Regions from separate parts of the Subtercola sp. RTI3 genome, predicted to be linked through region 2. Evidence: predicted binding sites of a transcription regulator. Region 2 holds the regulator's gene; the other holds the start of a gene.
What was found. The regulator HrcA, encoded in region 2, represses chaperone genes, less so after heat shock. The targets are predictions, from matches to a motif close to TTNGCACTCGNNNNNNNCGAGTGCNAA.

Region 1 (12,650 bases), on a different contig from region 2:
GCTGTCGTCGATTTCTGCCTCGTCGACCACTGCCTCGTCGACCGCTGCCTCGTCGAGCTCTGCATCGTCGACCTCTGCCCCGTCGAGTTCTGTGTTCGCGTCAGCGAGCGCGTCGGCCGACGCATCGGCCGGGCCCCCGTCTCTGCCGGTGCCGGTTCCGGGCCCGCCGGCCATGGTGGCGGCAGCCGTCTCGGGCGATGCGCCCCAAGTACCTTTCTCCTCTGGCGCCGAGAGCGTTCCGGTCAGCGCGTTCGGAAGCGCGCCGAGGAGTGTGCCCGGGAGCGGCGCCGTCGTGGTCGCCATCGGCGACTCGATCATGGACGGCCACGGGCTCGACGGCGGCGAGTCATGGCCTGATCTCGTCTCACCGACACAGAGCTGGACTCTCACCAACCTGTCGACCGATGGCTCCGGCTTTCTGATGGCGGGTGCGGAGGGGAACACCTTCCAAGCGCAGGCCGATGTGGCCGAATCGCTGAACCCCGACGTGGTGATCGTCTCGTCGAGCAGCAACGACCTCGGGCTCGACAGCAGCGATCTCGCCGCGGCCACCCGCTCCACCTTCACCAGCCTGAGGGCTGCGTTGCCCACCACCCGCATCATCGCCCTGAGCGCGTTCTGGGGCGATACCGAGGTGCCGGCAGAGCTGCAGCAGATCGACGAGGGTGTGCGGTCGGCCGCCCTGGCCGTCGGTGGCACCTACGTCGACATCGGGCAACCCCTCGCAGACCAGCCCGGGCTGATGCAAGACGATGACGTGCACCCCACGGCCGATGGCGAGCACGAACTGGCCGACACGATCGGGCCGCTGGTGCGCAACGCACTTTCGTCACCCTGACCCAATTAGATTAATCCGCAGGTGCGGAATTAGAATCTGTTTCATGTCGCATATTCGGATTCGTGATGCAGCGCAGTACTTGGGTGTCAGCGACGACACGGTACGACGATGGGTCGACGCCGGTGTTCTCGAGAGTCTGAAAGATGACTCGGGTCGCACCGTTGTCGATGGCCTTGCACTGGCCCAGTTGGCCCGCAAGAACGCCATCCTGCCCGATGACACGTCGCTGGTCGGGCGGTCTGCCCGCAATCGTTTCGTGGGTCTCGTCACCGAGATCATCAGCGACAAAGTCATGGCGCAGGTCGAGATGCAGTGCGGCCCCCACCGGGTGGTCTCACTCATGTCGAGCGAAGCCGTGCGCGAACTCGGGCTCGAACTCGGTTCGGTTGCCGTCGCCGTGGTGAAAGCCACGACGGTCATCGTCGAAACCCCTCCAGTAAAGGCCTGAAGCCATGACGCTACCTGTTCGAAGTTTCGCCGCACTGCTCATGGCTGCGGCGGTGATCATGGGTGCTGCTGCCTGTTCCAGCTCGTCGAACGGCAGCAGCGCGTCGGTCGGTAACGCCCCTTCCAGCTCGGCCACCACCGCACCGGGCGGCACTATCACCGTGTTCGCCGCCGCTTCTCTCAAAGCGACCTTCACGAAGCTCGGAACAGAGTTTCAGGCCGAGAACCCAGGTACGACCGTGACCTTCAGCTTCGCGGGCTCGTCTGACCTCGTGACCCAGATCACGGGTGGCGCGCCGGCCGATGTGTTCGCATCGGCCGACACGAAGAACATGACCAAGCTCACCGATGCCAAGCTCATCAGTGGCACCCCGGTGAACTTTGCCACCAACGTGCTCGAGATCGCTGTGCCGCCGGGAAACCCCGCCGGGGTGAAGACGTTCGCCGATCTCGGCAAGAGCAGCATCAAGACCGTCATCTGTGCGGTGGCGGTGCCCTGCGGTGCCGCAACAGCCACCATCGAGACGGCCACGGGCGTCACTATTCCCGCCGTGAGCCAAGAGTCGTCGGTCACCGACGTGCTCGGCAAGGTCAGCTCGGGTGAAGCCGACGCCGGCCTCGTCTACGTCACCGATGTGAAGGGTGCCGGCACAAGCGTCACCGGCGTTCCTTTCGCCGAGTCGAGCACGGCCGTGAACACCTACCCGATCGGCGCACTCGCGTCGACGAAGAGCAGCGCACTTTCACAGGCGTTCATCGCGTTCGTGACCGGCAGCACCGGCCAGGGCGTGCTGTCAGACGCAGGGTTCGGAAAGCCGTAACCTGCCCCTTATGAAAGCCTCCAGCGGGTACGCGGGCGTTCCCCGATGGGTTCTCGCCATCGCCATCATCGGCGCACTGTTCGTGGTGCTGCCGCTGGTGGCGATGGTCGTTCGTGTGAACTGGGGTCAGTTCATCCCGTTGATCACCTCGAAGGAGTCGACGGATGCCCTGCTGCTGAGCCTGCGCACCTCCGGTGCCGCCACTCTGCTCTGCATCATCGTGGGTGTTCCGATGGCGCTGGTGCTGGCGCGAACGCGGTTTCCGGGCCAGCGCATCGTTCGTTCGCTCGTACTGCTGCCGCTGGTGCTTCCCCCGGTGGTGGGAGGCATCGCGCTGCTCTACACGTTCGGGCGCCAGGGGTTGCTCAAGGCGCCGATGGATTTTCTGGGCATCCAGATCGCCTTCTCGACCACCGCCGTGATTCTGGCGCAGACCTTCGTGGCGCTGCCCTTTCTGGTGCTGAGCCTCGAGGGGGCGCTGCGAACGGTGGGCACGCGATATGAAGCCATCGGGGCCACGCTCGGAGCCGGCCCCACAACCGTTCTGCGCCGTATCACCCTGCCGCTGGTGCTGCCCGCGCTCGTCTCGGGGGCTGTGTTGTCGTTCGCCAGGGCGCTGGGCGAATTCGGTGCCACTCTTACCTTCGCGGGCAGCCTGCAGGGTGTCACGCGTACGCTGCCGCTCGAGATCTACCTGCAGCGGGAGAGCGACCCCGATGCGGCTGTCGCGCTCGCGCTCGTGCTGGTCGCTGTGGCCATTCTGGTGGTGGGACTGGCGCACCAGGCGAGCCTCGGCAACGCCGGGGGCAGGCAGAGGCTCTTGTGACCTTCACTTTCGACGCCCGTGTGGCGAGCCGTGACTTCGACGTGTCGTTCACCCTTGAGGAGGGCGAGACGGTTGCTGTGCTCGGGCCGAATGGGGCGGGAAAATCGACCCTGCTGAACCTCATCTCGGGGCTGCTGGCGGCCGACGATGGGCACGCCGAACTCGAGAGCGCAAGCCTGTTCGATACGCGGGCTGGCACGCAACACGGCTCGAAACCGCCGCACCAGCGCGCGGTCGCGCTGCTCGCGCAGGAGGCGCTGCTGTTTCCGCACCTGAGCGTGCTGAACAATGTCGCCTTCGGGCCGCGAAGTGCAGGCGCCCGTCGTCAGGCATCGCACGCTGCAGCCCGCCGGTGGCTCGCCGAGGTCGACGGCAGCGAGTTCGAGAACCGCAGGCCAGCGCAGCTCTCTGGTGGACAGGCGCAACGCATTGCCGTGGCCCGGGCACTCGCCGCCGAGCCGCGGCTGCTGCTGCTCGACGAGCCGATGGCGGCCCTCGACATGGCGGTCACGCCGGCCATTCGCCGCATGTTGAAGCGGGTGCTCGCGGGGCGTACCGCGCTGATCGTGACGCACGATATCCTCGACGCCTACACGCTGGCCGACCGGGTGCTCGTCATCGAGCGAGGCCGAGTCGTCGAAGACGGCCCCACCCGGGAGGTGCTCGAGCGGCCCCGTACGGCGTTTGCTGCGGGCATCGCGGGGCTGAGCATCCTGAGCGGTGTGCGCACCCCGACCGGCCTCCGCACCGACGACGGTATCGAGCTGGCGGTGTCGACCGGCGCCGCGGCGGCGAACGCGACCGAGTGGCCGGCTCCGGATGCTGGCACCGCCGTCATCGTGGCCGTTCGCCCCTCTGCGGTGACGGTGTCGAACCGCCCGCCCGCCGCAGCCGTCAACGCCATCGAGGGTGTCATCACCGACCTCGAGCAGCGCGGCGACCTCGTGCGGGTGCGCACCGATCGCCTCGCGGCAGACCTCACTGCTCGCCGCGTGGCCGAACTCGACCTCACCGACGGCTCGCGCTCCTGGTTCAGCTTCGATCCCGGGGCGGCCGCACTCTACCCGGCCACGCGGCCCCGAGCCCGCTAACCGCCCCGCGCCCGCTCGCCGCCTACCTCTCGGTCGCGCCGTCGCCCTGCCCGAGGTGCAGCGTGCCCTTCACCCGCTCGATGCCCTCTGACAGCAGCGCCTCAGCCGAATCCTTCGCCACCTCGAGCAGGTACGGGTCACCCTTCAGCAGTGCCAGAGCGGTGTTCTTCGCGAACTCCGCCGTGATGTGCGCGGGCAGTGGCGGAACGTTCTTGCTGCAGTACGCATCGATCAGCGTGACGCCGCGGTGGGCGAAGGCCCGGTCGAGCGCCGCCTCGACCTCGTCGTCGGCCCGCACCCTGACCGCTTCGAAGCCCAGCAGCTCGGCCCAGCCCGCGTAGTCGACCGATTCGACGTCTTGCGCCGTGCGCCACACCGGGTTGCCGTCTTCGGTGCGCATCTCCCACGACACCTGCCCGAGGTCGTCGTTGTGCATGACCACGATGACCAGCTGCGGGTTGCTCCACCGGCTGAGGTACTTCTTCACCGTGATGAGTTCGTTCATTCCGAGCATCTGAAACGCTCCGTCGCCTATCGTGCACACCACTGTGCGGTCGGGGTACGCGAACTTCGCCGCGACCGCGTAGGGCATGGCCGCGAGCATCGTGGCGAGCCGGCCCGACATGTCGCCGAGCATCCCGTCGCGCAGCCGAATGTGGTGCCCGTACCAGTCGGCCGTCGTACCGGCATCGGCCGTCACGATGGCCCGAGGAGGCAGCCGCTTGTTGAGCTCGTGGATGACCCGCCGCGGGTTCACGCCGTCGGAGTACTCGAGCGCTGCCTGCGCCGCCATCTCCTTCTCCCACGACACCATTTCGTCGGCGATACCGTTCTGCCATGACAGATCGGTCTTCGCATCGAGGTGCGGGATCAGCGCTTCGAGCGTGGCCTTGACGTCTCCCCACACGTTCAGCTCGGTGGGGTAACGCAGCCCCATCTGCTCGGGCTTCAGGTCGACCTGCACGGCCCGCGCCTGGCCGCTCTCGGGCAGAAACTGCCCGTACGGGTAATTGGTGCCGAGTAGCACCAGCGTGTCGCAGTGTTTCATCTGCTTGAGGCTCGGAAGTGAGCCGAGCAGCCCGAGCTGCTGGGTGTGATGTGGAACATCAGAGGGCACAACCTGCTTGCCGCGAAGCGCAGTAATGATGCCGGCACCCGCGAGCCGCGCAGCTTCGAGCACCTCGGCGGTCGCTCCGGTGGCGCCGTGCCCCACGAGGAACGTCACCTTCTGGCCGGCGTTGATGATGCCCGCCATTTTCACTATCTCGCTCTCGGGCGGTGTGATGGCCGTGGATGCTCCCACCGCGCTCGAACGCGACACCCAGTTCGCCGGGCTCGGCTCGACCATCTTCATCGCCTGCACGTCGTGCGGAATCACGATGACCGCCGGCCCGAGCCGCAGCCGCGCGGTGCGGAAGGCGGTGTCGACGACGGCCTGAGCCTGTTCGGGCGACACGATGGTCTGTACGTACACGGCGACGTCGGCGAATACGCGCTCGAGGTTCGACTCCTGCATGGTGAACGTGCCGAGCGCGTTCAGGCCCTGCTGGCCGACGATGGCGACCACCGGCTGGTTGTCCATTTGCGCGTCGTACAGGCCGTTCAACAGATGGAACGCGCCGGGGCTCGAGGTTGCGATGCACACGCCGGTCTCGCCGGTGAACTTGGCATGCGCCGTGGCCATCAGGCCGCAGATCTCCTCGTGCGTCGGGCGGATGTACTCGAGCCCGGTGCCCTCCTTCTCTGCCTTGCCGAGCGCGCCGTCGAACGCGCCTGCGCCGTCACCGGGAAACCCGAAGACCCGCGTGACTCCCCACTCTGTGACGCGCTGAATGACGAAGTCGCTGACGGTAGCCATGGGCAGAACCTTTCGTGGGGGCGGTTCTTCGACCGTATTCCCGGGCGCCGCGGCGCAGAAAGGGATTGACAGCCCGCACGGGCTGGCCGTGTCAGGCGTCGGGCGCCGCGCCGAGCTTCGCTGCCAGGTACTCCAGCGCCAGAACGTAGCCGAGCGGCCCCGCGCCGCAGATCACCACGTCAGCCACCGCCGACACGAACGAGTGGTGGCGAAACTCTTCACGCTTGTGGATGTTACTGAGGTGCACTTCGGCCACGGGCAGTTGTACGGCGCTGAGCGCGTCGGCGATGGCCACCGAGGTGTGTGAGTAGGCGGCGGGGTTCAGGATGATCGCGTGCGCGCTCGTGCGGGCATCCTGAATCAGATCGACGAGTTCGCCCTCGTGGTTGCTCTGCGCGAAGGTCACCGTCACACCGAGCTCGGCAGCCCTGGCCGTGACCAGTTGCTCGACGTCGGCGAGCGACTGGCTGCCGTAGATGCCGGGTTCGCGGAGCCCCAGGAGGTTCAGGTTCGGTCCGTTGATGACACTGACCGTGATGTTCGGGGCCGGCGTCGGGGGTGGTGGGGTCATCGGGCGGTTCTCTCTGCTGGCGGCCGGGGTGCTTACACCGTACCGTTCTGGCAGAATCGCTGCCCGCATTGGGAATGAACGGCCGATTCGCAGCATTGGTAGGAGAGATGTCTACTCACCCTTCCCCGCACACACTCACCGATCGCCGCGGATGGATCGCGGTGCTCTCGGTGGCCCTCGGCTCGTTCGTACTCGTGCTTTCAGAATTCTTGCCCATCGGGTTGCTGCCCGCGATCGCAGCCGACCTGAACATCAGCGTGGGTACCGCCGGTCTCGTCGTTGTCGCGACGGGTCTCACGGGGGCGATCGGGGCACCCCTCGTGACCGTCGTCACCTCGCGGGTCGACCGACGCATCGTGCTGGTCTCGCTCACCGCTCTTCTCGTGATCTCCGACGTGCTCGGTGCCTTCGCCGCGAATCTGCCCACGCTGATTCTCGCGCGCATGCTGCTCGGCCTTGCCATTGGCGGGTTCTGGTCGATCGGCGCCGGAATCGCCAGCCGTCTGGTGCGTGAGAGCAGCGTGATTCGTGCCACCTCGTTCATCACCGCCGGGGTCTCGCTCGCCACCGTGGTGAGCCTGCCGCTCGGCGCCTTCGTCTCCGCAGTCGCCACCTGGCGCACGGCCTTTTTCATTGGCGCAGCGCTCGGCGCCGTCGCACTGCTGCTGCAGATCGCTCTGCTGCCGCGCATTCCTGCCATTCAGCGTGTGCGGTTCGCGACCCTCGGCCAGCTGCTGTTGATTCCGCGCGCGCGCATCGGGCTGATCGCCACCGCGCTCGCGTTCATGGCCCAGTTCGCCGCGTACACGTACGTTGCCCCCTACCTGCAAGACCTGGTGCAGATCAACCCGACCACGATCACCATCGCACTGCTGGCGTTCGGCGTCGCCGGTATCGCGGGCAACTTCATCGCCGGGTTCACGCTCAGCCGCAGTGTCACCGGCACCCTCGCGGTGACGAAGGTGGTACTTGCCATCGCCGTCGTCTCGCTCCCGCTGCTGGCGTGGTCGCTGCCGGGTGTGTTCGCGCTGCTGGTGCTCTGGGGGCTCGTGTGGGGAGCTCTGCCTCTGGGGCTGCAGACGTGGATGTCGCAGGCCGCCCCCGGGGCATCCGATGGCAGTCTCGCGCTGTTCGTCACGACCATTCAGCTCGCCATCGCGACCGGCTCGATCGTCGGGGGGCTCGGTGTGAGTGCGTTCGGAGTGGCCTTCGTCTTCTACCTCGCGGGCGGCATCGCGCTCGCCGGGCTCCTGGTGTTGCTCTCGCTCGGTCGCCAGCGCCGCGCTGTCGCTGTCGTGACCGGTTCGGTGCCTGTCGCAAGTTGACCCACCGCCGCCACACCGTGAACACTCACGCAACACTGGGCCTACGTCGGGTCTTTTTTCAGGCGGGAGCGTTAATCTGAAATGGTGAGCGCAGCACTGACGGGTTCTATGACCGACCGAACAGAGCCCCACGCTGTCTACGCTCCGACCCCGTGGAGCGACGGCGTGTGGTTCATGGCGCACGACGGCCGGTGCCTTGGCTGGGTGCGCTGGTACAGCGACGGCGAGCACGAATTCTTCGGCGTCTACTCGTACGGCTGCGACCAGCAGGGTCTGAGAGTGTGGTTGTCGTCGCACGAGAGCCTCGCAGGCGCCGCCGCATGGATGGGCGCCAACGTCGGGCAGTTGCTCGAGCGTTCTCGGCGGCTCGGCCCCGACCCGGTGAACCCGCTGGGCCTGCACGAACGCCGCCGCTAGCTCGGCCACACCTGTCGGCACTGCCGGGTCTGCCATGCCTATGTGAACAGCTGTCAGGCCTCTCTGAACAGTCAGAGTTCGGTCAGATGATCCATCGGGTTGACGCGCTTGCGTCGCAACTCGCGCTGGCCGGGAGGGGCATCGCCCACATACAACCAGCCGAGCAGGTTCTCGTTCGGCCGCAGTTCGTGCATCTGCCGCACTGGCTCCGAACGGGTCTGCTGACCCGTTCGCCACATCACACCCCAGCCCGCTTCGTCGAGCAGCAGTGAGAGTGCGTGGGCGACTCCGGATGCGACGGCCTCCTGCTCCCAGTACGGTACCTTCGCGCTCGGCTGGTGAACGACCACCAGTGCGATGAGCAGGGGAGCGCGGTGCATCTTCGCCACCAGCTTCTCGCGGTTCGCACCGGGCCCCTCGGCGTCGGCCAGAGCATGCCCCAGCCGATCGCGAGCGGCCCCGCGAAGCTCGATGAGGCGCCACGGCCGCAGCGAGCTGTGGTCGGCTACCGTGCCGGCGGCCTCGACCAACGCAAACAGATCGCGGTGCGAGGGGGCAGAGGCCCCCACCTTCGACACCGAACGACGGTGCAGCAGAGAGTCGAGTGCCGACACGGTGCAGCCTGCCTAGGCTTCTTCGTCGAACGAGAGCGAAACCGAGTTCATGCAGAAACGGTCACCGGTCGGCGTCTGAGGTGCGTCGTCGAACAGGTGCCCGAGGTGCGAGCCACAGTTCGAGCAGCGAACCTCGGTGCGAACCATGCCGAGGCTCTTGTCTTCGATCAGTTCGACCGAGTCGGAGTCTTTCGGCGCGTAGAAGCTCGGCCACCCGCAGTGCGAGTCGAACTTGGTGTCGCTGCGAAAGAGTTCTTGCCCGCACGCCTTACAGCGGTAGACGCCTTCGCGCTTCTCGTCGAGCAGCTCGCCCGTCCACGGGCGCTCGGTGGCAGCCTGGCGCAGAACGGCGAACTCTTCGCGGTTCAGCTTGCGCTTCCACTCTTCGTCTGACTTGGCAACTTCGTAGCTCATGGTCTCCTCTTTCCACGCGCGCCGACGGTCTCGATCGGCTGAGGGCGCGTTCCATCATCACAGTAAACTCGAACCCGTGTCTGACCATTCCATCATTCAGAAAACGTTCAGTGAGTTCACGACCAGCGAACTCTACGCCGCGCTGAAACTGCGTACCGATGTGTTCCTCGTCGAGCAGGGTGTCGATGAGACCGAGCTGGATGGCCGTGACCTCGAGCCCGGCACCGTTCACTTCTGGCTGGCCGACGGCGCCGAAACCGTCGCGTACCTCCGTACTCTCGAAGACGAAGTGCCTGAGCACCTCGATGCGAAGAGAATCATCGGTCGCGTGGTGGTGGGGCCGGCGTTCCGGGGCAACGGGCTCGCCCAGCGCCTGGTGGCCTCCGTCATCGAGCGCTTCGGCCACGAGGCGCTCTTGCTGCACGCGCAGAGTTACATTGCCCCGCTGTACGAGAAGTTCGGTTTCGAGGCGTTCGGTGACGAGTATGTCGAGGCGGGCATCCGGCACCTGAGCATGTATCGTGCCGGGGCGTAGAGCGACTGGCGAAGCGGCTCTGGGTGCTCGCACGCGTGGCTTGCACCCTCTGCCAAGGTGCCGAGCCCTAGAATTGGCGAAACTTGGCGCTGCAGAGGGCGGCCGGGTGTCGACGAGCGAGACCACGAGTAGATGAGGGGTGGCAAGCGCATGACTGAACCCGCAGCAACCCCTGCACTCACGGCAGAGCCCGGCACTCTCGCTGAGCGCGACCGCCGCATTCTCGAATTCGAACGCATCTGGTGGCAGCACGTGGGCAAGAAAGAGCAGGCCATTCGCGAAGAATTCGGCCTCTCTGCTGCTCGGTACTACCAGATCGTCGGTACCCTGCTCGAATCGCCCGCAGCGCTCGCATTCGACCCCATGCTCATCAAGCGGCTCCAACGAGTACGAGACACGCGGCTGGCAGCCCGGTCTGCACGTCTTCTTTCCCGCGACGAATAAAGATCGGCCCACGCCCTCACCATGCCTACCGAACCGCAGGATTCCTTTGACCGTGCCGTCTTCGACGGCCCCCGCCGCGGCGTTCATCGTGGACCGAAGCCACGCGGCCGCGGCTGGGTGACCTTCGCGTGGGCTGCGCTCGCGACCGGCGTGCTGGTCGGCCTCGGGGTCGTGGGGCTCTTCGCCATCAACAACAAGATCAACTTCGTGGGTACGAGCGGTGGCGATTCGTCGGCCGTCGCGAGCGACGCCGTCACCCCGACGCCCACCGTCGAGCCCACCACGAACGCGGCTGCGAAGGTGACCATTCTGAACGGAACCACCGTTGCCGGGCTCGCGACGCGGGCCGGAACACAGGCCACGACGGCCGGCTGGGCCGTCGGTGCCGAGGCCAACGCCAGTACGACAGACATCACGGCGTCGACCGTCTACTACGCCGACGCGGGCAATGAAGGAGCCGCCAAGGGCCTGGCGGCGGCGCTCGGCGGCATTGCTGTGCAGCAATCGACACAGTTTCAGGGGGCCGACCTCACAGCGGTACTGGGTACCGATTACAAAGACCCCGGAAAGTGAAGAAACACCTCTTGTATTTCGGGATTGTTTAATCCTTGTTGAATTGTCGTCACGAGTCCCCACATTGACTGCCTGCACCGTTTTACTAGGGAAACGGATCATTTCACTCGAAATGGTGGCACGTAACACAGCAATTGGGAGTAACAATGGCGAACGGAACCGTCAAGTGGTTCAACGCTGAAAAAGGCTACGGCTTTATCACGGTAGAGGGTGGCGGGCAAGACGTCTTCGTTCACTACTCCGCCATCGACATGGGTGGCTACAAGGTTCTCGAAGAGGGCCAGCAGGTCATCTTCGAAGTGGGAACAGGCTCTAAGGGCCCCCAGGCGGAGTCAGTTCGCCTGGCCCAGTAGCCAATACCGGTCTCGTCCCCGGGCGTTCACTTGCACTCGCACCCTACGAGTGCCAGTATTGGTCTTAGCACTCTCGCTATTTGAGTGCTAAACCTTTATGAATCTTTCATGACGCCCGGGAGGGACGAGAAACACACATGGCAAAGATTATTGCTTTCGACGAAGAGGCCAGACGCGGCCTCGAGCGTGGACTCAACATTTTGGCTGACGCCGTCAAGGTGACGCTCGGCCCGCGCGGTCGCAACGTCGTACTTGAGAAGAAGTGGGGTGCGCCCACCATCACGAACGATGGTGTGTCCATCGCCAAAGAGATCGAACTCGACGACCCGTACGAGAAAATCGGTGCGGAGCTCGTCAAAGAGGTCGCCAAGAAGACTGACGACGTCGCAGGCGACGGAACGACGACCGCTACGGTTCTCGCCCAGGCCCTGGTTCGCGAAGGCCTGCGCAACGTCGCAGCCGGTGCCGACCCGATCAGCCTGAAGAAGGGCATCGAGAAGGCTGTTGCAGCCGTCATCGCCGAGCTCGTCAACAACGCCAAAGAGATCGAGACCAAAGAAGAGATCGCGGCTACCGCATCGATCTCCGCTGGTGACCCCGAGATCGGCGCGCTGATTGCAGAAGCAATCGACAAGGTCGGTAAAGAGGGTGTCGTCACCGTCGAGGAGTCGAACACGTTCGGCACCGAGCTCGAGCTGACCGAGGGCATGAGATTCGACAAGGGTTACCTGTCGCAGTACTTCGTCACCGACCCCGACCGTCAAGAGGCCGTCTTCGAAGACCCCTACATCCTGATCGTCAACTCGAAGGTGTCGCAGATCAAAGATCTGCTCCCCATCGTCGACAAGGTCATCCAGGCCAACAAGCAGCTGCTCATCATTGCTGAAGACGTCGATGGCGAAGCACTCGCCACGCTCGTCGTCAACAAGATCCGCGGCATCTTCAAGTCGGTTGCCGTCAAGGCTCCCGGCTTCGGCGACCGTCGCAAGGCGCAGCTGCAAGACATTGCCATCCTCACCGGTGGCCAGGTCATCTCCGAAGAGGTCGGCCTCAAGCTCGAGAACGTCACGCTCGACCTCCTGGGCCGTGCGCGCAAGGTCGTCATCACCAAAGATGAGACCACCATCGTCGAAGGTGCCGGCGACGCCGAGCTCATCGCCGGTCGCGTGCAGCAGATCCGCAACGAGATCGAGAACACCGACAGCGACTACGACCGTGAGAAGCTGCAAGAGCGTCTCGCGAAGCTCGCTGGTGGCGTCGCCGTCATCAAGGCCGGTGCCGCAACCGAGGTCGAGCTCAAAGAGCGCAAGCACCGCATCGAAGATGCCGTGCGCAACGCCAAGGCAGCCGTCGAAGAGGGCATCGTCGCCGGTGGTGGCGTAGCGCTCATTCAGGCTGGCAAGACCGCTTTCGAGAAGCTCGAGCTCACGGGTGACGAGGCGACCGGTGCAAACATCGTTCGCGTCGCCATCGACGCTCCGCTCAAGCAGATCGCTGTCAACGCGGGCCTCGAGCCCGGTGTT
Region 2 (19,129 bases):
ATGCGCGGTCTCCTCGACGGGCGGCAGCACTGTTGCGGTGCGCCAGCTGAATCTGGTCGTACTTGGTATAGGCGTCGACGATCTTGCCGACGAGGGTGTGACGAACAACATCGTCACTGGTCAGAGTAGCGAAGTGGATGTCGTCGAGCCCGTCGAGCACGCCGCGAACGACCTGCAGACCGCTTGTTCCCACGGGCAGGTCGATCTGGGTGATGTCGCCGGTGATGACCATGCGCGAGCCGAACCCGAGGCGGGTGAGAAACATCTTCATCTGCTCGGGCGTGGTGTTCTGGGCTTCGTCGAGCACGATGAAGGAGTCATTCAGGGTACGGCCGCGCATATACGCGAGCGGCGCGACTTCGATGGCGCCGGTGGCCATGAGCTTCGGAACGATCTCGGGGTCGAGCATCTCGTTGAGCGCGTCGAACAGCGGGCGCAGGTACGGGTCGATCTTGTCGGTCAGCGAGCCCGGCAGATAGCCCAACCGCTCCCCTGCCTCGACAGCCGGCCGGGTGAGGATGATGCGGTTGACCTCTTTGCGCTGCAGCGCCTGCACCGCTTTCGCCATGGCGAGGTAGGTCTTGCCGGTTCCCGCCGGGCCGATGCCGAACACGATGGTGTTCTCATCGATCGCGTCGACGTACTTCTTCTGGCCGAGCGTCTTTGCGCGCACGGTTCTGCCGCGCGTGGAGATGATGGGTTCGCCGAGCGCGACCGACGGGCTCGTGGGGTTGCCGGAGTCGAGCATGCGGGCCGAAGCCGTGACCTCGATGTCGGTGAGTTCTTCGTTGCCGTTCTTCACCATGAGCACCAGTTCTTCGACGAGCCGGCGCGCCGACTCCACATCGGCGGTGGGCCCCAGCAGCGTGATCTCGTTGCCGCGAACATGGATGCTCACGCTGGGGTACTGCTTCTCGACGAGGGTGACCAGCCGGTCTTGCGGCCCGAGTAGGCGCACCATGGCGAGCCCGTCGACGTGGATGACGGCGTCGCTGGTGCTGCCGCTGATGCCGCCGGTGCTGCCGCCGCGGGAGCTGGCAGTGCCGCTGCCGCTGCCTTCGTTAGAACGTGCCAAGTGAACCTTCTTTGAGATCGCCCGCGAGAACGTGGGCGTGAACGTGGAAAACGGTCTGCCCGGCACCTGCGCCGGTGTTGAAGATGAGACGGAAGTCGCCATCGGAGTGCTCGGCCGCCAGGGTGTCGGCGAGCGCCACCAGCTCGGCCAGCAACGCCGGGTCACCCGCCGCCAGCTCGACGACGTTCGCGTACTGCTCGGTCTTCGGCACAACCAGAATGTGCACGGGTGCCTTCGGAGCGATATCGGCGAAGGCGATCAGCGTCTCGGTCTCAGCGAAGATGGTGGCCGGAATCTCGCGCGCCACTATGCGGCTGAAGAGCGTTGGCCCTGGTGTGTCTGACATGCCTCCATCGTAATCGGCGCGTCTGACACCCGCCCCGGTGGCGGCTGGTCTCACCAGCGCCCTAGGCGAACATTGAGTGCTGAGAGCGCCGCCGGGCCAGCTGTGGAGGTGCGCAGGATGCTCGTTCCGAGTTTCACCGTGGTCGCTCCCGCGGCCACGAGCTGGTGCAGTTCGTTCGGGCTGATGCCGCCTTCGGGGCCCACCACGAGTACGAGGTCGGGCTGACCATCGGTGCGGGCAGCATCGGTGCGGGCAGCATCGAAGTCAGCAGCGTCGAACCCGGGCAGCGCGGCCGCGGTGAGCGCCTCTGTGGCGGAGGGCTCGAGCACGAGCATCCGGCTGACCGAAGCCAGTTCGATGAGCTGCTTGATGCCAGCCAACTCGCCCACCGTCGGCACAAACGCGCGAATGGACTGCTTGCTGGCCTCACGAACGATGGTGCGCCAGCGCTCGACGCCCTTCGCCACTTTCGGGCCCACCCAGCGCGACACCGAGCGCTCGGCAGCCCACGGCAGCACGCCGTCGATTCCAAGCTCGGTGGCGGCCTGCACGGCCATCTCGTCGCGGTCGCCCTTGGCGAGGGCCTGAACCAGCCAGATGGTCGCGGCCGGTCGCCGCTCGACCCGCACACTCGTCACCGCGATGCTGAGCACGCTCGACGACACCGCAATGACTGGCCCGCTCACGATCAGCCCGCGACCGTCACCGATGGAGGTGTCTTCGCCCACCTTGATGCGGTTTACCGTCACGGCGTGCTTCTGCTCTTCGCCGTGCAGCGACACGACATCGCGCACCTCGTGCGGAATGTCGTTCAGGTCTTCACGAATGAACAGCGAACTCATGTCTCAGGCTCTCAGACGTTCAGAAACCGGTCGCGCAGCTTGGCGAACAGGCCCTGCTGAAAGTGCCCGAGCGTGGGGGCGGGGTATTTGTGCGCCGCGGCGAGCTGTTTCACGAGTTCACGCTGCTTGTGGTCGAGTTTCGTGGGCGTCACCACCTGAATGCCGATCTTCAGGTCACCGCGACCGCCACCGCGGAGCTTTGTCACGCCACGCGACTTGATCGTCACCACTTCAGAGCTCTGGATGCCCGGCTTCAGTTCGACCTCAACGTCGCCGTCGAGCGCGCCCAGCGTCGTCGTCGTGCCCAGCACTGCATCCCACATCTGCACTTCGAGCGTGCACAGCAGGTCATCGCCGTTGCGGCTGAAGATGTCGTGGTGGGTCACCTTGACCTCGAGGTACAGGTCGCCCTGCGGGCCGCCGGCGGGGCCGACCTCACCCTGCGAGGGCATCTGCAGGCGAAGGCCGGTGTCGACGCCGGCCGGAATGTCGACGGGAATGATGCGACGGGCGCGAACACGGCCCTGGCCCTGGCAGGTGACGCAGGGTGCGGGGATGACCGTGCCGTAGCCGCGGCAGGTGCCACAGGGCGAACTCGTCATCACGTTGCCGAGCAGCGAGCGCACCGTGCGGGAGATCTGGCCGCTGCCGTGGCAGATGTCACAGGTCACTTCGTGGGTGCCCGGTTGGGCGCAGCTGCCGTTGCAGGTCTCGCAGAGCACGGCGGTGTCGACCTCGAGGTCGCGGTGGGTGCCGAAGATGACCTCGCTGAGGTCGACTTCGACGCGCAGCAGAGCGTCTTGGCCGCGCTCGGCGCGCGAGCGGGGGCCGCGCTGGCCACCCTGCTGGCCGCCGAAGAAGGTCTCGAAGATGTCTCCGAAACCGCCGAAGCCCTGGGCTCCGCCGCCAGCGCCACCGAAACCGGCCTGCGGGCCGCGATCGTAGTTCTGGCGCTGCCCGGGATCGCTCAGCACGTCGTACGCGTGCGTCACCGACTTGAACCTCTCTTGGGCATCCGGGCTCGGATTCACATCGGGGTGCAGTTCTCGGGCGAGCTTGCGGTACGCCTTCTTGATCTCGTCGGTGCTAGCGGTTCGCTCGACGCCGAGCACGTCGTAATGGTCAGCCACGAAGGGCTTCTCCTTTGTTCGGGAATTGCATCAGAAAGTTCACGATTCGCCTGTTTATGACTCGCCCAGGCTCTTCGAGAGGTAACGCGCCACGGCACGAACGGCCGCGATGTTGGTGGAGTAGTCCATGCGGGTGGGGCCGAGCACGCCGAGCCGCGCCACCTGGCCACCGACCGAGCTGTAGCCGCTCGCCAGCACGGAGGTCTCGGCGAGCCCGAACGACGCATTCTCGCGGCCGATGCTCACCGACATGCCGTGCTGGTCTGCCTGCATCTCGCTGAACAGGCGGAGCAGCACCACCTGCTCTTCGACAGCTTCGAGAACGGGCAGGATGCTGCCGGCGAAGTCTCCCTCGGTGCGCACCAGGTTCGCAGCCCCCGCGATGATGAGCTTCTCCTGCCGGTTCGCCGTGACCTGTTCGACGAGTGCGGCCACGATCACGTCGACCGAGAGGCGCTCTGGCGGCGTGAACTGCAAGGCGAAGGCAAGCAGGCCTGCAGCCGCTTCGTCGAGGCCGAACCCCGCGACAGCGTGATTCACCCGCGAACGCAGCGTGACCAGGAACTCGTCGTCGATGCCGGTCGGCAGTTCGACGATGCGCTGCTCGACGTGGCCCGTGTCGGTGATGACCACCGTGAGCAGGCGCACGGGCGTGAGAGCCACGAGCTCGATGTGCCGCACTTTCGCCTGCGAGAGAGAGGGGTACTGCACGAGCGCCACCTGCTGGGTGAGCTGCGAGAGTAGTCGAACGGTGCGGGCAAGCACATCGTCGATGTCGACGGAGGACCCCAAGAACGTCTCGATTGCCTGGCGTTGCGCGGGTGTGAGCGGCTTCAGGCCAGACAGATGATCGACGAAGAGCCGGTAGCCCTTGTCGGTGGGAATGCGGCCAGACGATGTGTGCGGCGCGACGATGAGCTCTTCTTCTTCGAGAAGCGCCATGTCGTTGCGAATGGTGGCGGCCGACACACCGAACGAATGGCGGTCGACGATCGACTTCGAACCAACCGGTTCGCGAGAGGCCACGTAGTCGTGCACGATCACTCTGAGCACTTCGAGGCTGCGTTCAGAGACCACTGTGTTGCCGCCTTCCGCCTAGCACTCAGGTATCTAGAGTGCCAATTATATATCGCCACACGCTGAGTAAAAATCATTGCTCAACCCGGTTGACGAGCAGTATCTTGTGCTTATGTCGAACTCCAACGGTACCCCGCCATATCAGCCGGCTGCCGGCCAGCCCGCACTCTCGTCTGCCGACGACAAGCTCTGGGCCTCCCTCTCTCATTTCGGCAACATCATTCCGCTCATCCCGGCCCTCATCATCTACCTGGTCTTCAAAGACCGCGGCACGCTGGTGCGGCAGGAGAGTACCGAAGCCCTGAACTGGACCATCAACGTCACCGGCATCATCGTGGTCGGCAACATCGTGGCCGGCGTGCTCGGCCTCATACCCGTCTTCGGCTGGATCATCGGCCTGCTGATCGGCCTCATCATCTGGGCGGTCGTGATCGTGAACCTGGTTTTCGCCATTGTCGGCGGCGTTCGGGTGAACGGTGGCGGCAGCTATCGGTATCCCGTCAATTTTCGCTGGATCAAGTAGCCCGGCCCACTTCTCGTAAGATCGTCGCAACCAACGAAAGGCGTCACAATGTCGAGCGAAGTTCCCCCTCCCGTCGGGCCTCCGGCTCCCCCGCCCCCCTCTGGCCCCGCCGGGTACGCGGTTCAGCCGCCCCTCAGCCCGAGCGACCAGCGCCTGTGGGCGACACTGATCCACGTCGGTGGCATCATCTTCGGATTCCTGCCCGCCCTGATCGGCTACCTGGTTCTGAAAGACCGGGGCGAGTTCATCCGCGACCACACCAAGACGGCGCTGAACTTTCAGATCACGCTGCTCATCGCGTATGTCATCGGCAGCATCCTGTCGATCGTCATCATCGGTGTCGTCGTGCTGATCGCCGCCGGCATCATCAGCATCATCTTCAGCATCATGGCTGCCCTCGCGGCCAACAAGGGTGAGCTCTATGTCTACCCGAAGTGGTGTGCGATCCAGTTCGTCAAGTAGCAACGTCGGCTGCGGTCGCAGCGCTCATCCTCAGGTGAGGCGCCGCACCACGGCATCGGCCAGAAGCCGCCCCCGCACGGTCAGCTCGATCGACCCGGCGAGGGCGGCTTGTGCGTTCACGAGGCCGTCGGCGATGAGCCCGGCCACCTCGCGGCGCGGTCCCGGCGCGAGTGAGGCCGTCGTGAGGGCGCCGCGGATGCGTGCGAGCAGCAGAATGCGCTCGACCTCACGCGCCTCGGCGTCGGGCGACTCCCGGCCGGCCGCCGGCGAGTGACCCGCCAGAATACGGTCGGCGTAGGCCGCGGGGTGCTTCACGTTCCACCAGCGGGTGCCGCCGACGTGGCTGTGGGCACCCGGGCCCACTCCCCACCAGTCGTGGCCCTGCCAGTACGCGAGGTTGTGGCGGGAAGGTTGGTTGCCGCGCGACCAGTTGCTCACCTCGTACCACTCGTAGCCGGCGGCAGCGAACCGGGCATCCGCCAGCTCATACATGTCGGCTTCGAGGTCGTCGTCGGGTTCGGGGTAGACGCCCGATCGAATCTGGCGGGCGAGTTTGGTGCCCTGCTCGACGATGAGTGCGTAGGCCGAGAGGTGGTCGGGGGCGATCTCAAGCGCCGCGTCGAGCGACCGGCTCCAGTCGTCGAGGCTCTCGCCCGGCGTGCCGTAGATGAGGTCGAGGCTGACCTGAAGGCCCGCGTCGCGCGCCCACTCGACCACCTGCGGTACCCGCTCGGGGTCGTGCGTGCGATCGAGGGTCTGCAGAACGTGCGGAACGGCCGACTGCATGCCGAAGCTCACCCGGGTGAACCCGGCGGCCGCGAGATCAGTGAGGTAACGGGCATCCACTGAGTCGGGGTTGGCCTCGGTGGTCACCTCGGCGCCCGGCGCGAGGCCCCAGGCCTCATCGACCGACCGCAGCATCTCGATGAGCTGGCTGCTCGGCAGCAGGGTGGGCGTGCCTCCGCCGAAGAACACGGTCGACACGGGTCGCTGCTCGACACCCGAGGCGGCCAGCACGTGCGCCGCCTGGTGTACCTCGAGCACGGCCTGGCCGGCGTAGTCGACCTGTTTTGCACCGCGAAGCTCGGTCGAGGTGTAGGTATTGAAGTCGCAGTAGCCGCAGCGAACACGGCAGAACGGAACGTGCAGGTAGACACCGAACGGGTGCCCGAGCGACTGGTCAGCCGTGCCCGCGGGCAACAGCCCGTCGAGCGGCGCCGGGTCGCCGAGCGGAAGCGCGCTGCCCACGTCAGGCCCGGGCGGGCAGCAGGGCGCGCAGGTACTGCTTCGTGGCCTTGCGCTGCTGCCAGCGTACGAGCGGCGTGCCGAGACGGTAGAGCCAGGTCGACGGCTTCGAGAAGCTCCGGATGACCACCCACACCGAGCCGTCATCGTGGCGTTCGACCATGAAGCTCTCTTCGCCCGTCTGCGGGTGCCCCGGCAGCGTTCCGTAGGCGAACCCCACCCTGTTCGTGTCGGCTGTCACCGACACCACCCGCACGGGAGCGACAAACCGCACGCCGAAGACCGACACGACGAGTTCGGCCGAGACGCCGGGTGCGACGTGCGGCGTACCGTCTTCGGTGTAGACGTGCCCCTCGTCGACCTCGCGCGGGGCGATCGGCAGGCCGGCGGCGTCGTAGACGAGGCCGACGTAGTCGGTGTCGCTCGACGTCGGCAGTTCAATGTTCTGCACGGTGATGCCGCTGCCCCGCTGGATGCCCCACGTGAGCACGGCTTCGGCCGCCGACTCGAACCGCTCGTCGCCCGAACCCAGCCGCATGCGGGCCTGGAACGGCTTGAAGCCCTTCGGCGGGTAGTACATGAGGTCATCGGCCTGGCTCGCACCGATGGCCGCGTACGTGAGCGACTGATCGATGTGGGTCGAGCGTGTGCGAATCTGCTCGCTCATCACTTACTTCTTCTCTTTGCCTTCGGTGTCGCCGCTCAGGGCAGCGATGAACGCCTCTTGGGGAACCTCGACGCGGCCCACCATCTTCATGCGCTTCTTGCCCTCTTTCTGCTTCTCCAGCAGTTTGCGCTTGCGGGTGATGTCACCGCCATAGCATTTGGCGAGAACGTCTTTGCGAATAGCGCTGATCGACTCACGCGCAATGATGCGGGCGCCGATGGCGGCCTGGATGGGCACGTCGAACTGCTGGCGCGGAATGAGTTTCTTCAGCCGCTCGGTCATCAGCACGCCGTACGCGTACGCCTTGTCGCGGTGCACGATGGCACTGAACGCGTCGACCGCCTCGCCCTGCAGCAGAATGTCGACCTTCACGAGGTCGGCCTCCTGTTCGCCGATGGGCTCGTAGTCGAGGCTCGCGTACCCCTGCGTGCGGCTCTTGAGGTGGTCGAAGAAGTCGAACACGATCTCGCCGAGGGGCATGTGGTAGTGCAGTTCGACCCGATCGGTACCCACGTACTCCATGCCGTCGAGCGAGCCGCGGCGGCCCTGGCAGAGCTCCATGATGGTGCCCACGTAGTCTTTGGGCGCGAGGATCGACGCCTTCACCATGGGCTCACTGACGCTCTTGATCTTGCCACCGGGAAACTCGCTGGGGTTCGTGACGGTGACCGTCTTCTTGTCGTCGGTGGTCACCTCGTAGATCACGCTCGGAGCCGTGGCGATGAGGTCGAGGTTGAACTCCCGTTCGAGCCGTTCGGTGATGATCTCGAGGTGCAGCAGGCCGAGAAAACCGCAGCGAAAACCGAAGCCCAGGGCGACGGAGGTCTCTGGCTCGTAGACGAGTGCGGCATCCGACAGCTTGAGCTTGTCGAGCGCCTCACGCAGGTTCGGGTAGTCAGAACCGTCGATGGGGTAGAGCCCCGAGAACACCATGGGCTTGGGTTCGGAGTAGCCCTTCAGCGCGACAGTTGCGGGCCGGACGAAGGTGGTGACGGTGTCGCCCACCTTGCTGAGGCGCACGTCTTTCACGCCTGTGATGAGATAGCCCACCTCGCCGACCGCAAGGCCCTTGCTGGGCGTCGGTTCGGGGCTCGAGACGCCGATTTCGAGCACCTCGTGGGTCGACTTGGTGCTCATCATCATGATCTTCTCGCGCGGCGTCAGCTTGCCGTCGATCATGCGCACGTAGGTCACCACGCCGCGGTAGGCGTCGTAGACCGAGTCGAAGATCATGGCCCGGGGCGGGGCGTCGATGTCGCCCTGCGGAGCGGGAATGGTGGCGACCACGAGGTCGAGCAGGGCTTCGACGCCCATGCCCGTCTTGCCGCTGACCCGCAGCACGTCTTCGGCGCGGCCGCCGATGAGCCCGGCGATCTCCTCGGCGTACTTGTCGGGGTCGGCCGCGGGCAGGTCGATCTTGTTGAGCACCGGAATGATCTTGAGATCGTTGTCGAGGGCCAGGTAGAGATTGGCGAGGGTCTGGGCCTCGATGCCCTGTGCGGCATCCACCAGCAGAATGGCGCCCTCGCAGGCGGCCAGCGAACGACTCACCTCGTAGGTGAAGTCGACGTGGCCGGGGGTGTCGATCATGTTGAGTGCGTAGGTCTGGCCTTCGAGGGCCCACGGCATGCGAACGGCCTGGCTCTTGATGGTGATGCCGCGTTCGCGCTCGATGTCCATGCGGTCGAGGTACTGGGCGCGCATGTCGCGGTCACTGACGACGCCGGTGATCTGCAGCATGCGGTCGGCCAGCGTCGATTTACCGTGGTCGATATGGGCGATGATGCAGAAGTTCCGGATGAACGCGGGGTCGGTCGACGCCGGCTGGAGTTCCTGTACTGCTCTGGGGCTCACGCGTTCCTCTTATGTTTCTGACAATGACTGACGTAAGTTTACGAGACTGGCGGGGCCGGCGTGACGGCCGGTGGCCGGGGCAGGCGCCGGATGCCCGTCTCGATGTCGGCCGGGTCGGCCGCCACGCACAGGCGGATCCAGCCCTCGCCCTGCCGCCCGAAGGCACTGCCCGGCGCCACGGCGACGCGCTGCTCGAGGAGAAAACGCTCAGCCCACTCGGCCACGTCGCCGTCGGTGGCGTACGACACATCCACCCACAGGTAGAAGGCACCCGACGGTTCGAGAAACGCGATACCGAGCTCGGTGAGCAGCTTCGTGGCCACCTCGAGGTTCTCTCGGTAGTGCGTCGCGGCGGCAGCCACGTGATCCTGCGGGCCAGTGATGGCGGCAACCGCAGCGAGCTGTGCGGGAGTGTTGATGCAGCTGACGATCGCTTCCTGTGCTGTGCGGAGCAGCGCGGCCATACCGGGCGGAGTCACGAGATAGCCCACCCGCGCGCCCGTCAGGGCATACGTCTTCGACAGAGAGAAGACCGAGAACACGCGGTTGTCGGTGTCGAGCGAGGCGACGCTAGTGTGCAGTGCGCCGTAGGTGAACCGCTCGTAGACCTCGTCGCTCAGAATCCAGAGGTCATGGCGCTGGGCGAAGGCGAGCAGCGTCTCGATGACGGGCTTCGGGAAGATGGCTCCCAGTGGGTTCGACGGGGAGTTGATGATGATCATGCGGGTTCGGCTGGTGACGAGGCGCTCGAGTTCGTCGAGGTCGGGCAGAAAGTCGTGCGCGAGGCGCAGCGTGTAGGGAACAGGCACGGCCGAGATCATCCGGGCATTCATGGCGAACGTCGAGTAACCCGGGTCGGGCAGTAGAACCTCGTCGCCGGGGCTGAGGGTGAGGGTCATCGCCAAGAAGAGGGCATGCATGCCGCCGTTCGTGACCCAGACCTGTTCGGTGTCGACGGCGATGCCGTTCTGCGTGGCGAGCTTCGCCACGATCGCCGCGCGAAGCTCCGGAATGCCGCCGTTGGGTGTGTAGTTCGTCTCGTCGGCGTGCCAGGCTCGCTCGGCGGCCTCGAGGATGTGCGAGGCCACGGGCACGTCAGGCTCGCCGACAGCGAGAAACACCACGTCGTCGAGCGACTGCGCGAGCTCGAAGATGCGGCGGATGCCCGAAGGCGGAACGGAATCCATGTGGGCGGCGAGGCTGGGCATAGGGTTAAGGGTATTACCGCTATCGGAGTCGAGCGATCGGTCGGGTGTTTCGCGCGAGATTGTCGTTCGCGGCGACAACTGGTATTGTTTGCTGTTGGCTTCCGTAGCCGCGCCCGAGACACGTCATGTCTGCGCGGGCTGCGATCATCAATTTTCGAACAACACCGTTTCTGAACTCTAAAAGGTTCTGAACGAACTAGATACAGAGGGTATTTCAGTGGCAAACATTAAGTCTCAGATCAAGCGCATCGGCACCAACAAGAAGGCGCAAGAGCGCAACAAGGCTGTCAAGAGCGAGCTGAAGACGGCCATCCGCGCCGTCAAGTCGAGCGTTGCCGCCGGCGACCTCGAGAAGGCTGCCAGCGCGCTGCTCATCGCGGGCAAGAAGCTCGACAAGGCTGCCAGCAAGGGCGTCATCCACAAGAACCAGGCTGCGAACCGCAAGTCGTCGATCTCGAAGTCGGTTGCTGCACTCACCAAGTAGTCGGTGAGCGGGCGGTGCGGCCTTCGGGCCTGTCCGTCGGTGCATTGATGCAGAAAAGGCCCCGCCTCGGCGGGGCCTTTTCTCGTGTCTGAACTCTGTATCGTTCGGGACTCTGTAGCGTTCGGGCGCACTGTAGCGTTCGGGCGCACTGCCGCGCGGGTGCCCCGTCGCTCGGGCGCACGGCTACTCAAGCGGGAGGCCCGGCGTCAGAGTTCGCCGCGGGCCGAGATCGTGGCGATCATGCGCTCGAGCGAGTAGACCGGGTCTCGGCCGCCGCCCTTGATGTTCTCGTCGGTCTCGGCGAGCATCTGGATGCTGCGGCCGAGCCCCTCGCCCGTCCAGCCCTGCAGGTCACGCCTCGCGCGGTCGATCTGCCACGGCGCGAGGCCGAGCTGGCCCGCGAGTTGCCCTGACCCACCACGGGTACCGAGCACCTTGGCCATCGTGCGGAGTTTCATGGCGAACGCCGCCACCATCGGAACGGGGTCGGCCCCCGTGGCGAGCGCGTGCCGCAGCAGCGCGAGCGACTCACCGTACCGCCCGGCTATCGCGCTGTCGGCCACCGCGAACGCATTCGTCTCGACCCGGCCGGCGTAGTACCGCTCGACCGTCGCCTCGGTGATCTCGTCGCTCGTGTCGGCGACCAGCTGGTTGCACGCGCTCGACAGCTCGGCCAGGTCGTCGGAGAAGGCCGAGACGAGCGCGCGAACGGCGCCCGGGCTCACCCGTCGCCCGGCGGCGCGAAACTCGGCCACTGCGAAGTCGTAGCGCTCGGTGTCTTTCTTCAGCTCGGTGCAGACCACCTCGATCACATCGCCGGTCGCCGCCCGCACTGCGTCGAGCAGGCGTTTGCCTCGAACTCCCCCGCCGTGGCGGAGCACGACGTAAGTGTCGTCAGCGGGGTAGGCGAGGTAGTCGATGGCTTCGAGAATGAAATTATCGGTGCACTTCTCGACTGAGGTGACCCTGATCATGCGCGGCTCGCCGAAGAGCGACGGGCTTGCCATGGTGAGCAGTTCGCCGGGCGCATAGCTCGCGGCGTCGATGTCGGTGACTTCGAGGCTCGGGTCTTCGAGCTTCAAGAGGTCGCGCAGTTGCCGGATGGCCCGGTCGGCCAGAAACGACTCGGTTCCTGACACGAGAACCACCGCTGCCGGGCGAATCTGCTCCCACGTGAGTTGCGGAATCACGGGCGCCGGAGACTTGCCCGACGTCTTGCCTGCCGCGCTCTTGACGGCCCCCGAACGAGACCCTCGCACTGCTGCCACGTTCACCTCACTTCTTCTTCTCAACCCTAGCCTGACCGTCTGACCACACCACGATGCCGTCGGGCGACGGCGCCAGAACGATCATGCCGAGCAGGTCGGTGCGATACGCCTCTGTGTGCGCTCGCGCGAGAATCGACAGCAGCCTGTCGGTCGGATGCCCGTACCGATTGTTCATGCCCACCGAGATCAGCCCCACCTTTGCCGTGATGGCCTGGTAGAAGTCTTCGCTCTGGTCGGCTGATCCATGGTGCGCAACTTTTACAACATCTTCTCCTTCGAGCTGGTTTGCTGACATCACCATGCGCTGCGCGTCTTCGCCCAGGTCGCCGAGAAACAGCGACCTGATCGAGCCCGTGAACTGCACTGTCACGCTCGCGTCGTTGCCCCGCAGCGCGGTGCCCTGCTGGGGCCACAGAACGTTCCACGCCAGGCCGCCCAGAACACCGGTGTCGCCCTGGCGAGCTTGCCGAACATCCGCGCCCGCCGCCGTGAGCCTGCCTGCCATTGCGGCGTCACGGCTGTCTTCGGGTGGGCCCATGAGCACGATTCCCACGTGCCCGAGCACAGCATCGAGGCCGCCCACATGGTCGAGGTCGTAATGCGTGAGCACGAGCAGATCGATCGACTGGATGCCCAGCCGATGCAGGCACACGGTGAGCAGCGCCGGGTCGGGGCCCACGTCGATCAGCGCGTGCGTGTCTTGGTCGTGTACGACGACGGCATCACCCTGGCCGATGTCGCAGGCGGCGATCTGCCAGTTCGCCGGCCAGGCCGCGCCGCCGGTGACGGTGGTGCCGACAGCGGTGCCAACGTACAGTGCGACCGCAGTGGCCAGCAGGGCAGCGGCTGCCAGCCGAACACCACGGCGCGTGATGGGCACCCGCCGTCGCGGCGGTCGCGGTAGTGGTCGTGGTCGTCGAAACGGGGAGCCGTTTCGCATCGCTCCCGCGTTCGCCGGCAAGAATGTCGCGGTCGCGCGAGGGTTCGGCGCCGCGCGAAGGTTCGCGGCCGTCGGTGTAGACGCGCTCGCCCCGAGGCGAATGCCCGACAGTGGTGGCCCGAGGAACAGCGCCACGAGGGCAGCGGCGGTGACGAGCACGACGAGTGCGGCGCCCTGCCAGCCGCCCAGCCACGGGATGCTCGCGCCCGGGAGGTTCGCGAAGAAGGTGGCGACACCAGCGATCCACGAGGCGGGTACCCAGGTGAGTCATGCACCGGCGACACCGACTGCCGGCACGAGGCCGGAGAGCGCGGCACCGAAGACACACGACACGAGCCCGACGACGGTTGCCACGGGGGCTGCGGGCTCAGCAAGAAGGTTGGCTACGACGCTGTACGTGGAGATCGTCGGTGAGAGCAGCACCAGCACGGGCTGGCAGGCGATCTGCGCGGCTGTGGGCACCGCGATGACGAGGGCGAGTGTGCTCGGCAGCCAGCACGCGAGCAGTGCCTGCAGGGGGCGGGTGAGCACCAGCAGTCCGCCCGTGGCGAGAACCGACAGGGCGAGACCGTAGTTGCGGGAGAACCATGGGTCTACCGACAGCAGAACGATGGTGGCGAGCCCGAGTGCGGGCAGGCCCTTCGGCTGGCGCCCGGAGGCCAGTGTGATGAGCACGATGAGCGCCATCACTGCTGCACGCAGCACGCTCGACGATGGGGTGACGAGTACCACGAAGGCGCCCATCACGGCGAGCGAGAGGCCAGTGCGCCATCGGCGTGACAGGCCGACGGCTCCGCCGAGAAGCATGATGGCCTCGACCACGATGGCGCAGTTGGCACCCGAGACGGCGGTGAGGTGGCTCAGGCCACTGCTGATCATGGCGGAGTTCAGCTCGTCGCTGACCAGGGTGACGTCTCCGATGGCGAGGCCCGGTACGAGTTGAGCCCCGTCGCCGGGCAGTGCGCGGGCGCTGTCGCGAAACGTCGCTCGCAGGTGATTGGCCCAGTCGAGCATCCACGGGGCCGACGACACCAGCGTCGGAGTGCCGTCGGCGAAGAACAAGTCGACCACGCTCTCGCTGGGATCGGTGGGATGCAGGGTTCCTGTGATGCGCAACCGCGTGCCGATGTCGAGCAGCGAATCGGCTGCGCTGCCGGGTGCTGAGCCGCCGACTGCCGGGGCGCTGAGGAAGACGAGCACCGGCATGCGCAGGCCTGAGAGGGTGGGGTGGGAAGGGCCGGCGCTGACCTCGTCGACCGTTGCCGTGAAGCGTTTGGAGGACTGCGGGCCGGCGAAGCCCTGCGCCTCTGACTCGACCGCCGCGGTGCCGACGGTGAGGGTGACGGTCACCGTGTGGCCGGCGAGTGAGGCGACATCGTCGGGGCTGCGCGCTGAGACCTGGGCTCCTACACAAGCGCACGCCAGCGCGGCTGCCGCGCACACGGCGGCGCCCATTCCGGCCGCCCGCAACAGTCTTCGTCGCGCGCGAAACCGGGAGTGCATGCCGAATCCGCCGAACACGACGAACGCCAGCAGGGTGAGCGCGAACCCGAACAGCGTGACCGCGATCAGCGGCGCCCACGCACCGAGCCAGTGCGGTGACAACCCCACCAGCACACCGGCCGTGAGCCAGCAACTCGCCGCGGGCAGGATCAGCCGAAGGTCGATCGGCGAACGGGGCGGCGGGGCATGTGCTTCACCGACCGCCACGCCGGGAAGCACTCTCGCGGTCATACCGTCACCAACGGTTTCAGTGTGTCGAACGTCTTGTCGCCGATTCCAGAGACGTTCTTGAGGTCTTCGATCTGGGTGAACTGGCCGTTGGCGGTTCGCCAGGCGAGGATGCGCTCGGCGAGCGCCGGCCCGACATGCGGCAGCGTCTCAAGGGCGACTTCGTCAGCCGTGTTGAGGTTGACGGGAGCGCTCGGCACCGCGACACCCCCGCCTGAAGCACCACCACTCCCGCCGCTGCCGCTGCCGCTGCCGCTGCCGCTGCCGCTGCCGGACGAGGATGCGCCACCTCCGGAACCCGCCACGCCCGCGCCACCGCCACCCGCGGGGGCGCCCTGCTCCGGCACCACGATCTGCTCGCCATCGTTGATCACGCGCGCGAGGTTCAGGGTCGTCTGGTTCGCCGCACTGCTGAACCCGCCGGCCGCCGCGACGGCGTCGATCAGACGGTCACCCCGATGGAGCTCGTACAGCCCCGCATGGGCCACCGCGCCGACCACGTGCACGAGGATGATCGCGCCCCCCGGAGTGTTCGGAGCGCCCGCAGTGCTCGGAGCGCCCGCAGTACTCGAAGCACTCGAAGCACCCGCAGTAGTCGAGGTACCCGGAGTGCCCCCAGTGCCCGGAATCACCAACGGAGTCGGCGAAGGGCTGGTGCTCGCGGCCGAGGAACTACCGGCGGCACGCGCGGAATTGGATACCCCGCCACCCGCGGTCGGCAACGCCACCGTCTCGGTTCGGCCGTGGGGCGCGAAGATCGAGAAGAGCACCGAACACACGAGTGCCAGCAGCACCAGGACGACAGCCGCGGCGATGCCCACCCGCACCCGCGTACGAGGCTGCGGCGGCGGATCGCCATGCGCAGGCGGCCCCGCGTGAACGGTCGCTGTCGTCGACGGCGGGGAAAGCGCGGCCGAGGGCTGAGCTGGGTGGTCGAGTGGGGTGTGGGGCACGTTTCGACGCTACGTTCGGCGTGCACCGGGCCCGAGACGCAGCGAGCAGACGGTGGAGAACACGCACGAACAGCGTGGTGTGCAGGAGTGGAACCGCCGGCGGGCAAGGACGGCACTCCGAGCTGGCAGGGACGAGCATCCACTCTCCCTGCCAGCTACGCGCGGACCTGCCGCGATCGCGCAGAGCTCAGCTCAGAAGCGACCCGCCCAGCCGAATCACTAGTCGCGCGCCTTCGTGGCGATGTTCACGATCTTCGGAGCACGCACGATGACGTTCACGACTTCGCGGTCGCCGAGGAACCGCACGACGGCCTCGGAGGCCCGAGCGAGTGCTTCGAGGTCGCCCGACGAGATCTTGGGCGACACCTCGAGCCGCGCGCGAACCTTGCCATCGACCTGCACGACGGCTGTGACCGACTCCTCGGTGAGGAGCGCGGGGTCGGCACCGCGCCAGTTGTAGGCCGAGATCGTCGCCGGGTAACCGAGGCGCTGCCACATGTCTTCTGCTGTATAGGGCGCGAAGAGCGAGAGGCCGAGCGCGATGGTCTCGACGGCCTCGCGAACGGCGGGGTCGCCACCGCCGGGGCCGCTGTCGATGGCTTTGCGGGCGGCGTTGACGAGCTCCATGATGCGAGCCACGACCACGTTGAACTTGAACGCCTCGACGAGCCCCGGGGCCTCGGCGAGGAACCGGTGCGTCACGCGGCGCAGCGACACGTCGCCCTCCCGCCAGTTGACCTCGGGCGCGCTGGTGACGTCGCCGGAGAGGCGCCAGGCCCGCGCCAGGAACTTCGCCGAGGCGGCCGGTGACACGTCGGCCCAGTCGATGTCGTCTTCGGGCGGCCCGGCGAACGCCATGGTGAGGCGAATGGCGTCGACGCCGTGCTCGTCGAGCTGGTCGGAGAGGCGAACGAGGTTGCCCTTCGATTTCGACATGGCCGAGCCATCCATCAGCACCATGCCCTGGTTCAGCAGAGCGCTGAAGGGCTCGGTGAACGACACGTAGCCGAGGTCGAACAGCACCTTCGTGATGAACCGGGCGTACAGCAGGTGCAGGATCGCGTGAGTGACACCGCCCACGTACTGGTCGACGGGAGCCCACTTGTCGACGTCGCGCGGGTCGAACGCCTGCGTGTCGTCGTTGGGGGCGAGGAAGCGCAGGAAGTACCACGAGCTGTCGACGAAGGTGTCCATCGTGTCAGCGTCACGGAGGGCGGGCGAGCCGTCGCGCGGGTCGGGCACGTTCACCCAGTCTTCGGCCGCACCGAGGGGCGAGGTGCCCTTCGGCTGCAGGTTCAACCCTTCGGTGGGCGGCAGCAGCACGGGCAGCTGGTCTTCAGGAACCGGGATCTCGACGCCGTCGGCGCCGTGGATGATCGGGATCGGTGTTCCCCAGTACCGCTGGCGTGAGATCAGCCAGTCTCTCAGGCGGTAGTTCTTGGCAGCACGGCCCGTTCCAGCGGCCTCGAGCTGCTCGATGACGCGCGTGATGGCCTTGCCCTTGCTCAACCCGTCGAGCGGGCCCGAGTTGATGAGCCGACCATCGCCGGTGAGCGCCTTACCGGTGGATGCCGGGTCAAGCGGAGGCAGGTCATCCGGAATCTCACCGTCGACGAACACCGGAATGGCGCCCGTGACCGGCTGGTTCGTGTCGAGCACCACGCGCACGGGCAGGCCGAACGCGCGGGCGAAGTCGAGGTCGCGCTGGTCGTGCGCGGGCACGGCCATGACCGCGCCGGTGCCGTAGTCGGCGAGCACGTAGTCGGCCGCCCAGACGGGCAGGCGTTCGCCGCTGACCGGGTTGACGGCGTAGCGCTCGAGAAAGACACCGGTCTTCGGGCGGTCGGTGGCCTGGCGCTCGAGCTCGGTGCTCTTCTGCACCTCGGTAAGGTATTCGGTGAAGGCGGCGCGGGCCTCGTCTGACACCGACGGGTCGGCGACGAGCTCTGCGGCCAGCTCGGATTCGGGCGCGATGACCATGAACGTGGCGCCGTAGAGCGTGTCGGGGCGGGTGGTGAAGACCGTGACGGGCTTGTCGCGGCCCTCGATGACGAAGTCGACGTCGGCGCCGATGGAGCGGCCGATCCAGTTGCGCTGCATGCTGATGACCTTCGCGGGCCACGAGCCTTCGAGCTGCTTGAGGTCGTCGAGCAGGCGGTCGGCGTAGTCGGTGATCTTGAAGTACCACTGCGTGAGCTTCTTCTTCACCACGATGGCGCCGCTGCGCTCAGATGTGCCGTCGGGTAGAACCTGCTCGTTGGCGAGCACGGTCTGGTCTACCGGATCCCAGTTGACCCAGCTCGACTTGCGGTAGGCCAGGCCCTTCTCGTAGAGCTTCAGGAACAACCACTGGTTCCACTTGTAGTACTCGGGGTCGCTGGTGTGCAGCTCTCGGCTCCAGTCGAACGAGCCGGCGTAGCGGCGAAAACTCGCCTTCTGCTGGTCGATGTTCGCATACGTCCACTCGCGCGGGTCGATCTGGCGCTTGATGGCGGCGTTCTCGGCGGGCAGGCCGAACGAGTCCCAGCCGATGGGGTGCAGAACGTTGAAGCCCTGGTGGCGCCAGTAACGCGAGATGACGTCGCCGAGCGCGTACGCCTCGGCGTGGCCCATGTGCAGGTCGCCCGAGGGGTACGGGAACATGTCGAGAACGTATTTGCGCGGGCGTTTGTCGCCCTCGATGTCGGTGCGGAAGGGCTGCATCTCATCCCACACGGGCAGCCACTTGTTCTGAATCGCCTCGAAGTTGTACCGGCTGGCGTCGTCTTCGGCGCCGCGCACGTCGGGCTCGCGTTCGATTGTCACGTAGATCTCAATTCGTAGGAATGTGTGCCGGGCCGTCTTCGCCGGAATGTGCCCTCGTCAGACCCACTCAGGTCTCGCCCGGCCGCTCGGATGCCCACGGCGACACACCCCAGGGGCAGTGCCATGAACTCCAACACCCAAGAGTACTAAACGATGCCCGCCACACCCAGCGCACGCAGCAAGGGTGCAGCTTTCACCTCGATCTCGTCGAACTCCTCCTCGGGTACCGACAGCGCCGTGATACCGCCCCCGGTTCCGATGCTGGCGCCCTCCGGCGAGAGCACGATGCTCCGGATGCTCATCGCCAGGTCGACCGCGCCGTCGAACCCGAAGGAGCCGAACGCCCCGGCGTAGATGCCACGCGGGCCCGCTTCGAGCCCCGCGAGCAGGTTCATCGCGCTGATCTTCGGGGCGCCCGTCATCGATCCGGCCGGAAACGCGGCCTCGACGGCATCGACCGCACTCAGCCCGGGCGCCAGCTGCGCTTCGACCGTACTGACGAGCTGGTGCACGCTGCGG

Region 1: a site for HrcA is predicted at 11,192-11,218, ahead of groL (chaperonin GroEL). Genes of this name have one in related genera too.

The regions. Positions count from the first base shown of each region.
Region 1 is NZ_JASJXO010000071.1:1,341-13,990, forward strand. Features, by position in the region: gene QN358_RS17495 (SGNH/GDSL hydrolase family protein) at 1-838, shown strand, start outside; gene QN358_RS17500 (TOBE domain-containing protein) at 882-1,286, shown strand; gene modA (molybdate ABC transporter substrate-binding protein) at 1,291-2,106, shown strand; gene QN358_RS17510 (ABC transporter permease) at 2,117-2,932, shown strand; gene QN358_RS17515 (ABC transporter ATP-binding protein) at 2,929-4,023, shown strand; gene QN358_RS17520 (thiamine pyrophosphate-dependent enzyme) at 4,046-5,881, opposite strand; gene aroQ (type II 3-dehydroquinate dehydratase) at 5,973-6,452, opposite strand; gene QN358_RS17530 (MFS transporter) at 6,560-7,777, shown strand; gene QN358_RS17535 (hypothetical protein) at 7,886-8,194, shown strand; gene QN358_RS17540 (nitroreductase family protein) at 8,266-8,808, opposite strand; gene msrB (peptide-methionine (R)-S-oxide reductase MsrB) at 8,821-9,222, opposite strand; gene QN358_RS17550 (GNAT family N-acetyltransferase) at 9,299-9,757, shown strand; gene QN358_RS17555 (DUF3263 domain-containing protein) at 9,908-10,201, shown strand; gene QN358_RS17560 (LytR C-terminal domain-containing protein) at 10,223-10,774, shown strand; gene QN358_RS17565 (cold-shock protein) at 10,921-11,127, shown strand; gene groL (chaperonin GroEL) at 11,265-12,650, shown strand, end outside.
Region 2 is NZ_JASJXO010000017.1:30,364-49,492, forward strand. Features, by position in the region: gene QN358_RS08630 (PhoH family protein) at 1-1,009, opposite strand, end outside; gene ybeY (rRNA maturation RNase YbeY) at 1-2, opposite strand, end outside; gene QN358_RS08635 (HIT domain-containing protein) at 1,062-1,421, opposite strand; gene QN358_RS08640 (16S rRNA (uracil(1498)-N(3))-methyltransferase) at 1,472-2,263, opposite strand; gene dnaJ (molecular chaperone DnaJ) at 2,275-3,393, opposite strand; gene hrcA (heat-inducible transcriptional repressor HrcA) at 3,448-4,470, opposite strand; gene QN358_RS08655 (DUF4870 domain-containing protein) at 4,583-4,993, shown strand; gene QN358_RS08660 (DUF4870 domain-containing protein) at 5,042-5,455, shown strand; gene hemW (radical SAM family heme chaperone HemW) at 5,486-6,703, opposite strand; gene QN358_RS08670 (DUF1990 family protein) at 6,705-7,367, opposite strand; gene lepA (translation elongation factor 4) at 7,371-9,221, opposite strand; gene QN358_RS08680 (pyridoxal phosphate-dependent aminotransferase) at 9,260-10,429, opposite strand; gene rpsT (30S ribosomal protein S20) at 10,647-10,913, shown strand; gene holA (DNA polymerase III subunit delta) at 11,120-12,172, opposite strand; gene QN358_RS08695 (ComEC/Rec2 family competence protein) at 12,189-13,280, opposite strand; gene QN358_RS08700 (ComEC/Rec2 family competence protein) at 13,389-14,855, opposite strand; gene QN358_RS08705 (helix-hairpin-helix domain-containing protein) at 14,852-15,805, opposite strand; gene leuS (leucine--tRNA ligase) at 16,025-18,604, opposite strand; gene QN358_RS08715 (anthranilate synthase component I family protein) at 18,757-19,129, opposite strand, start outside.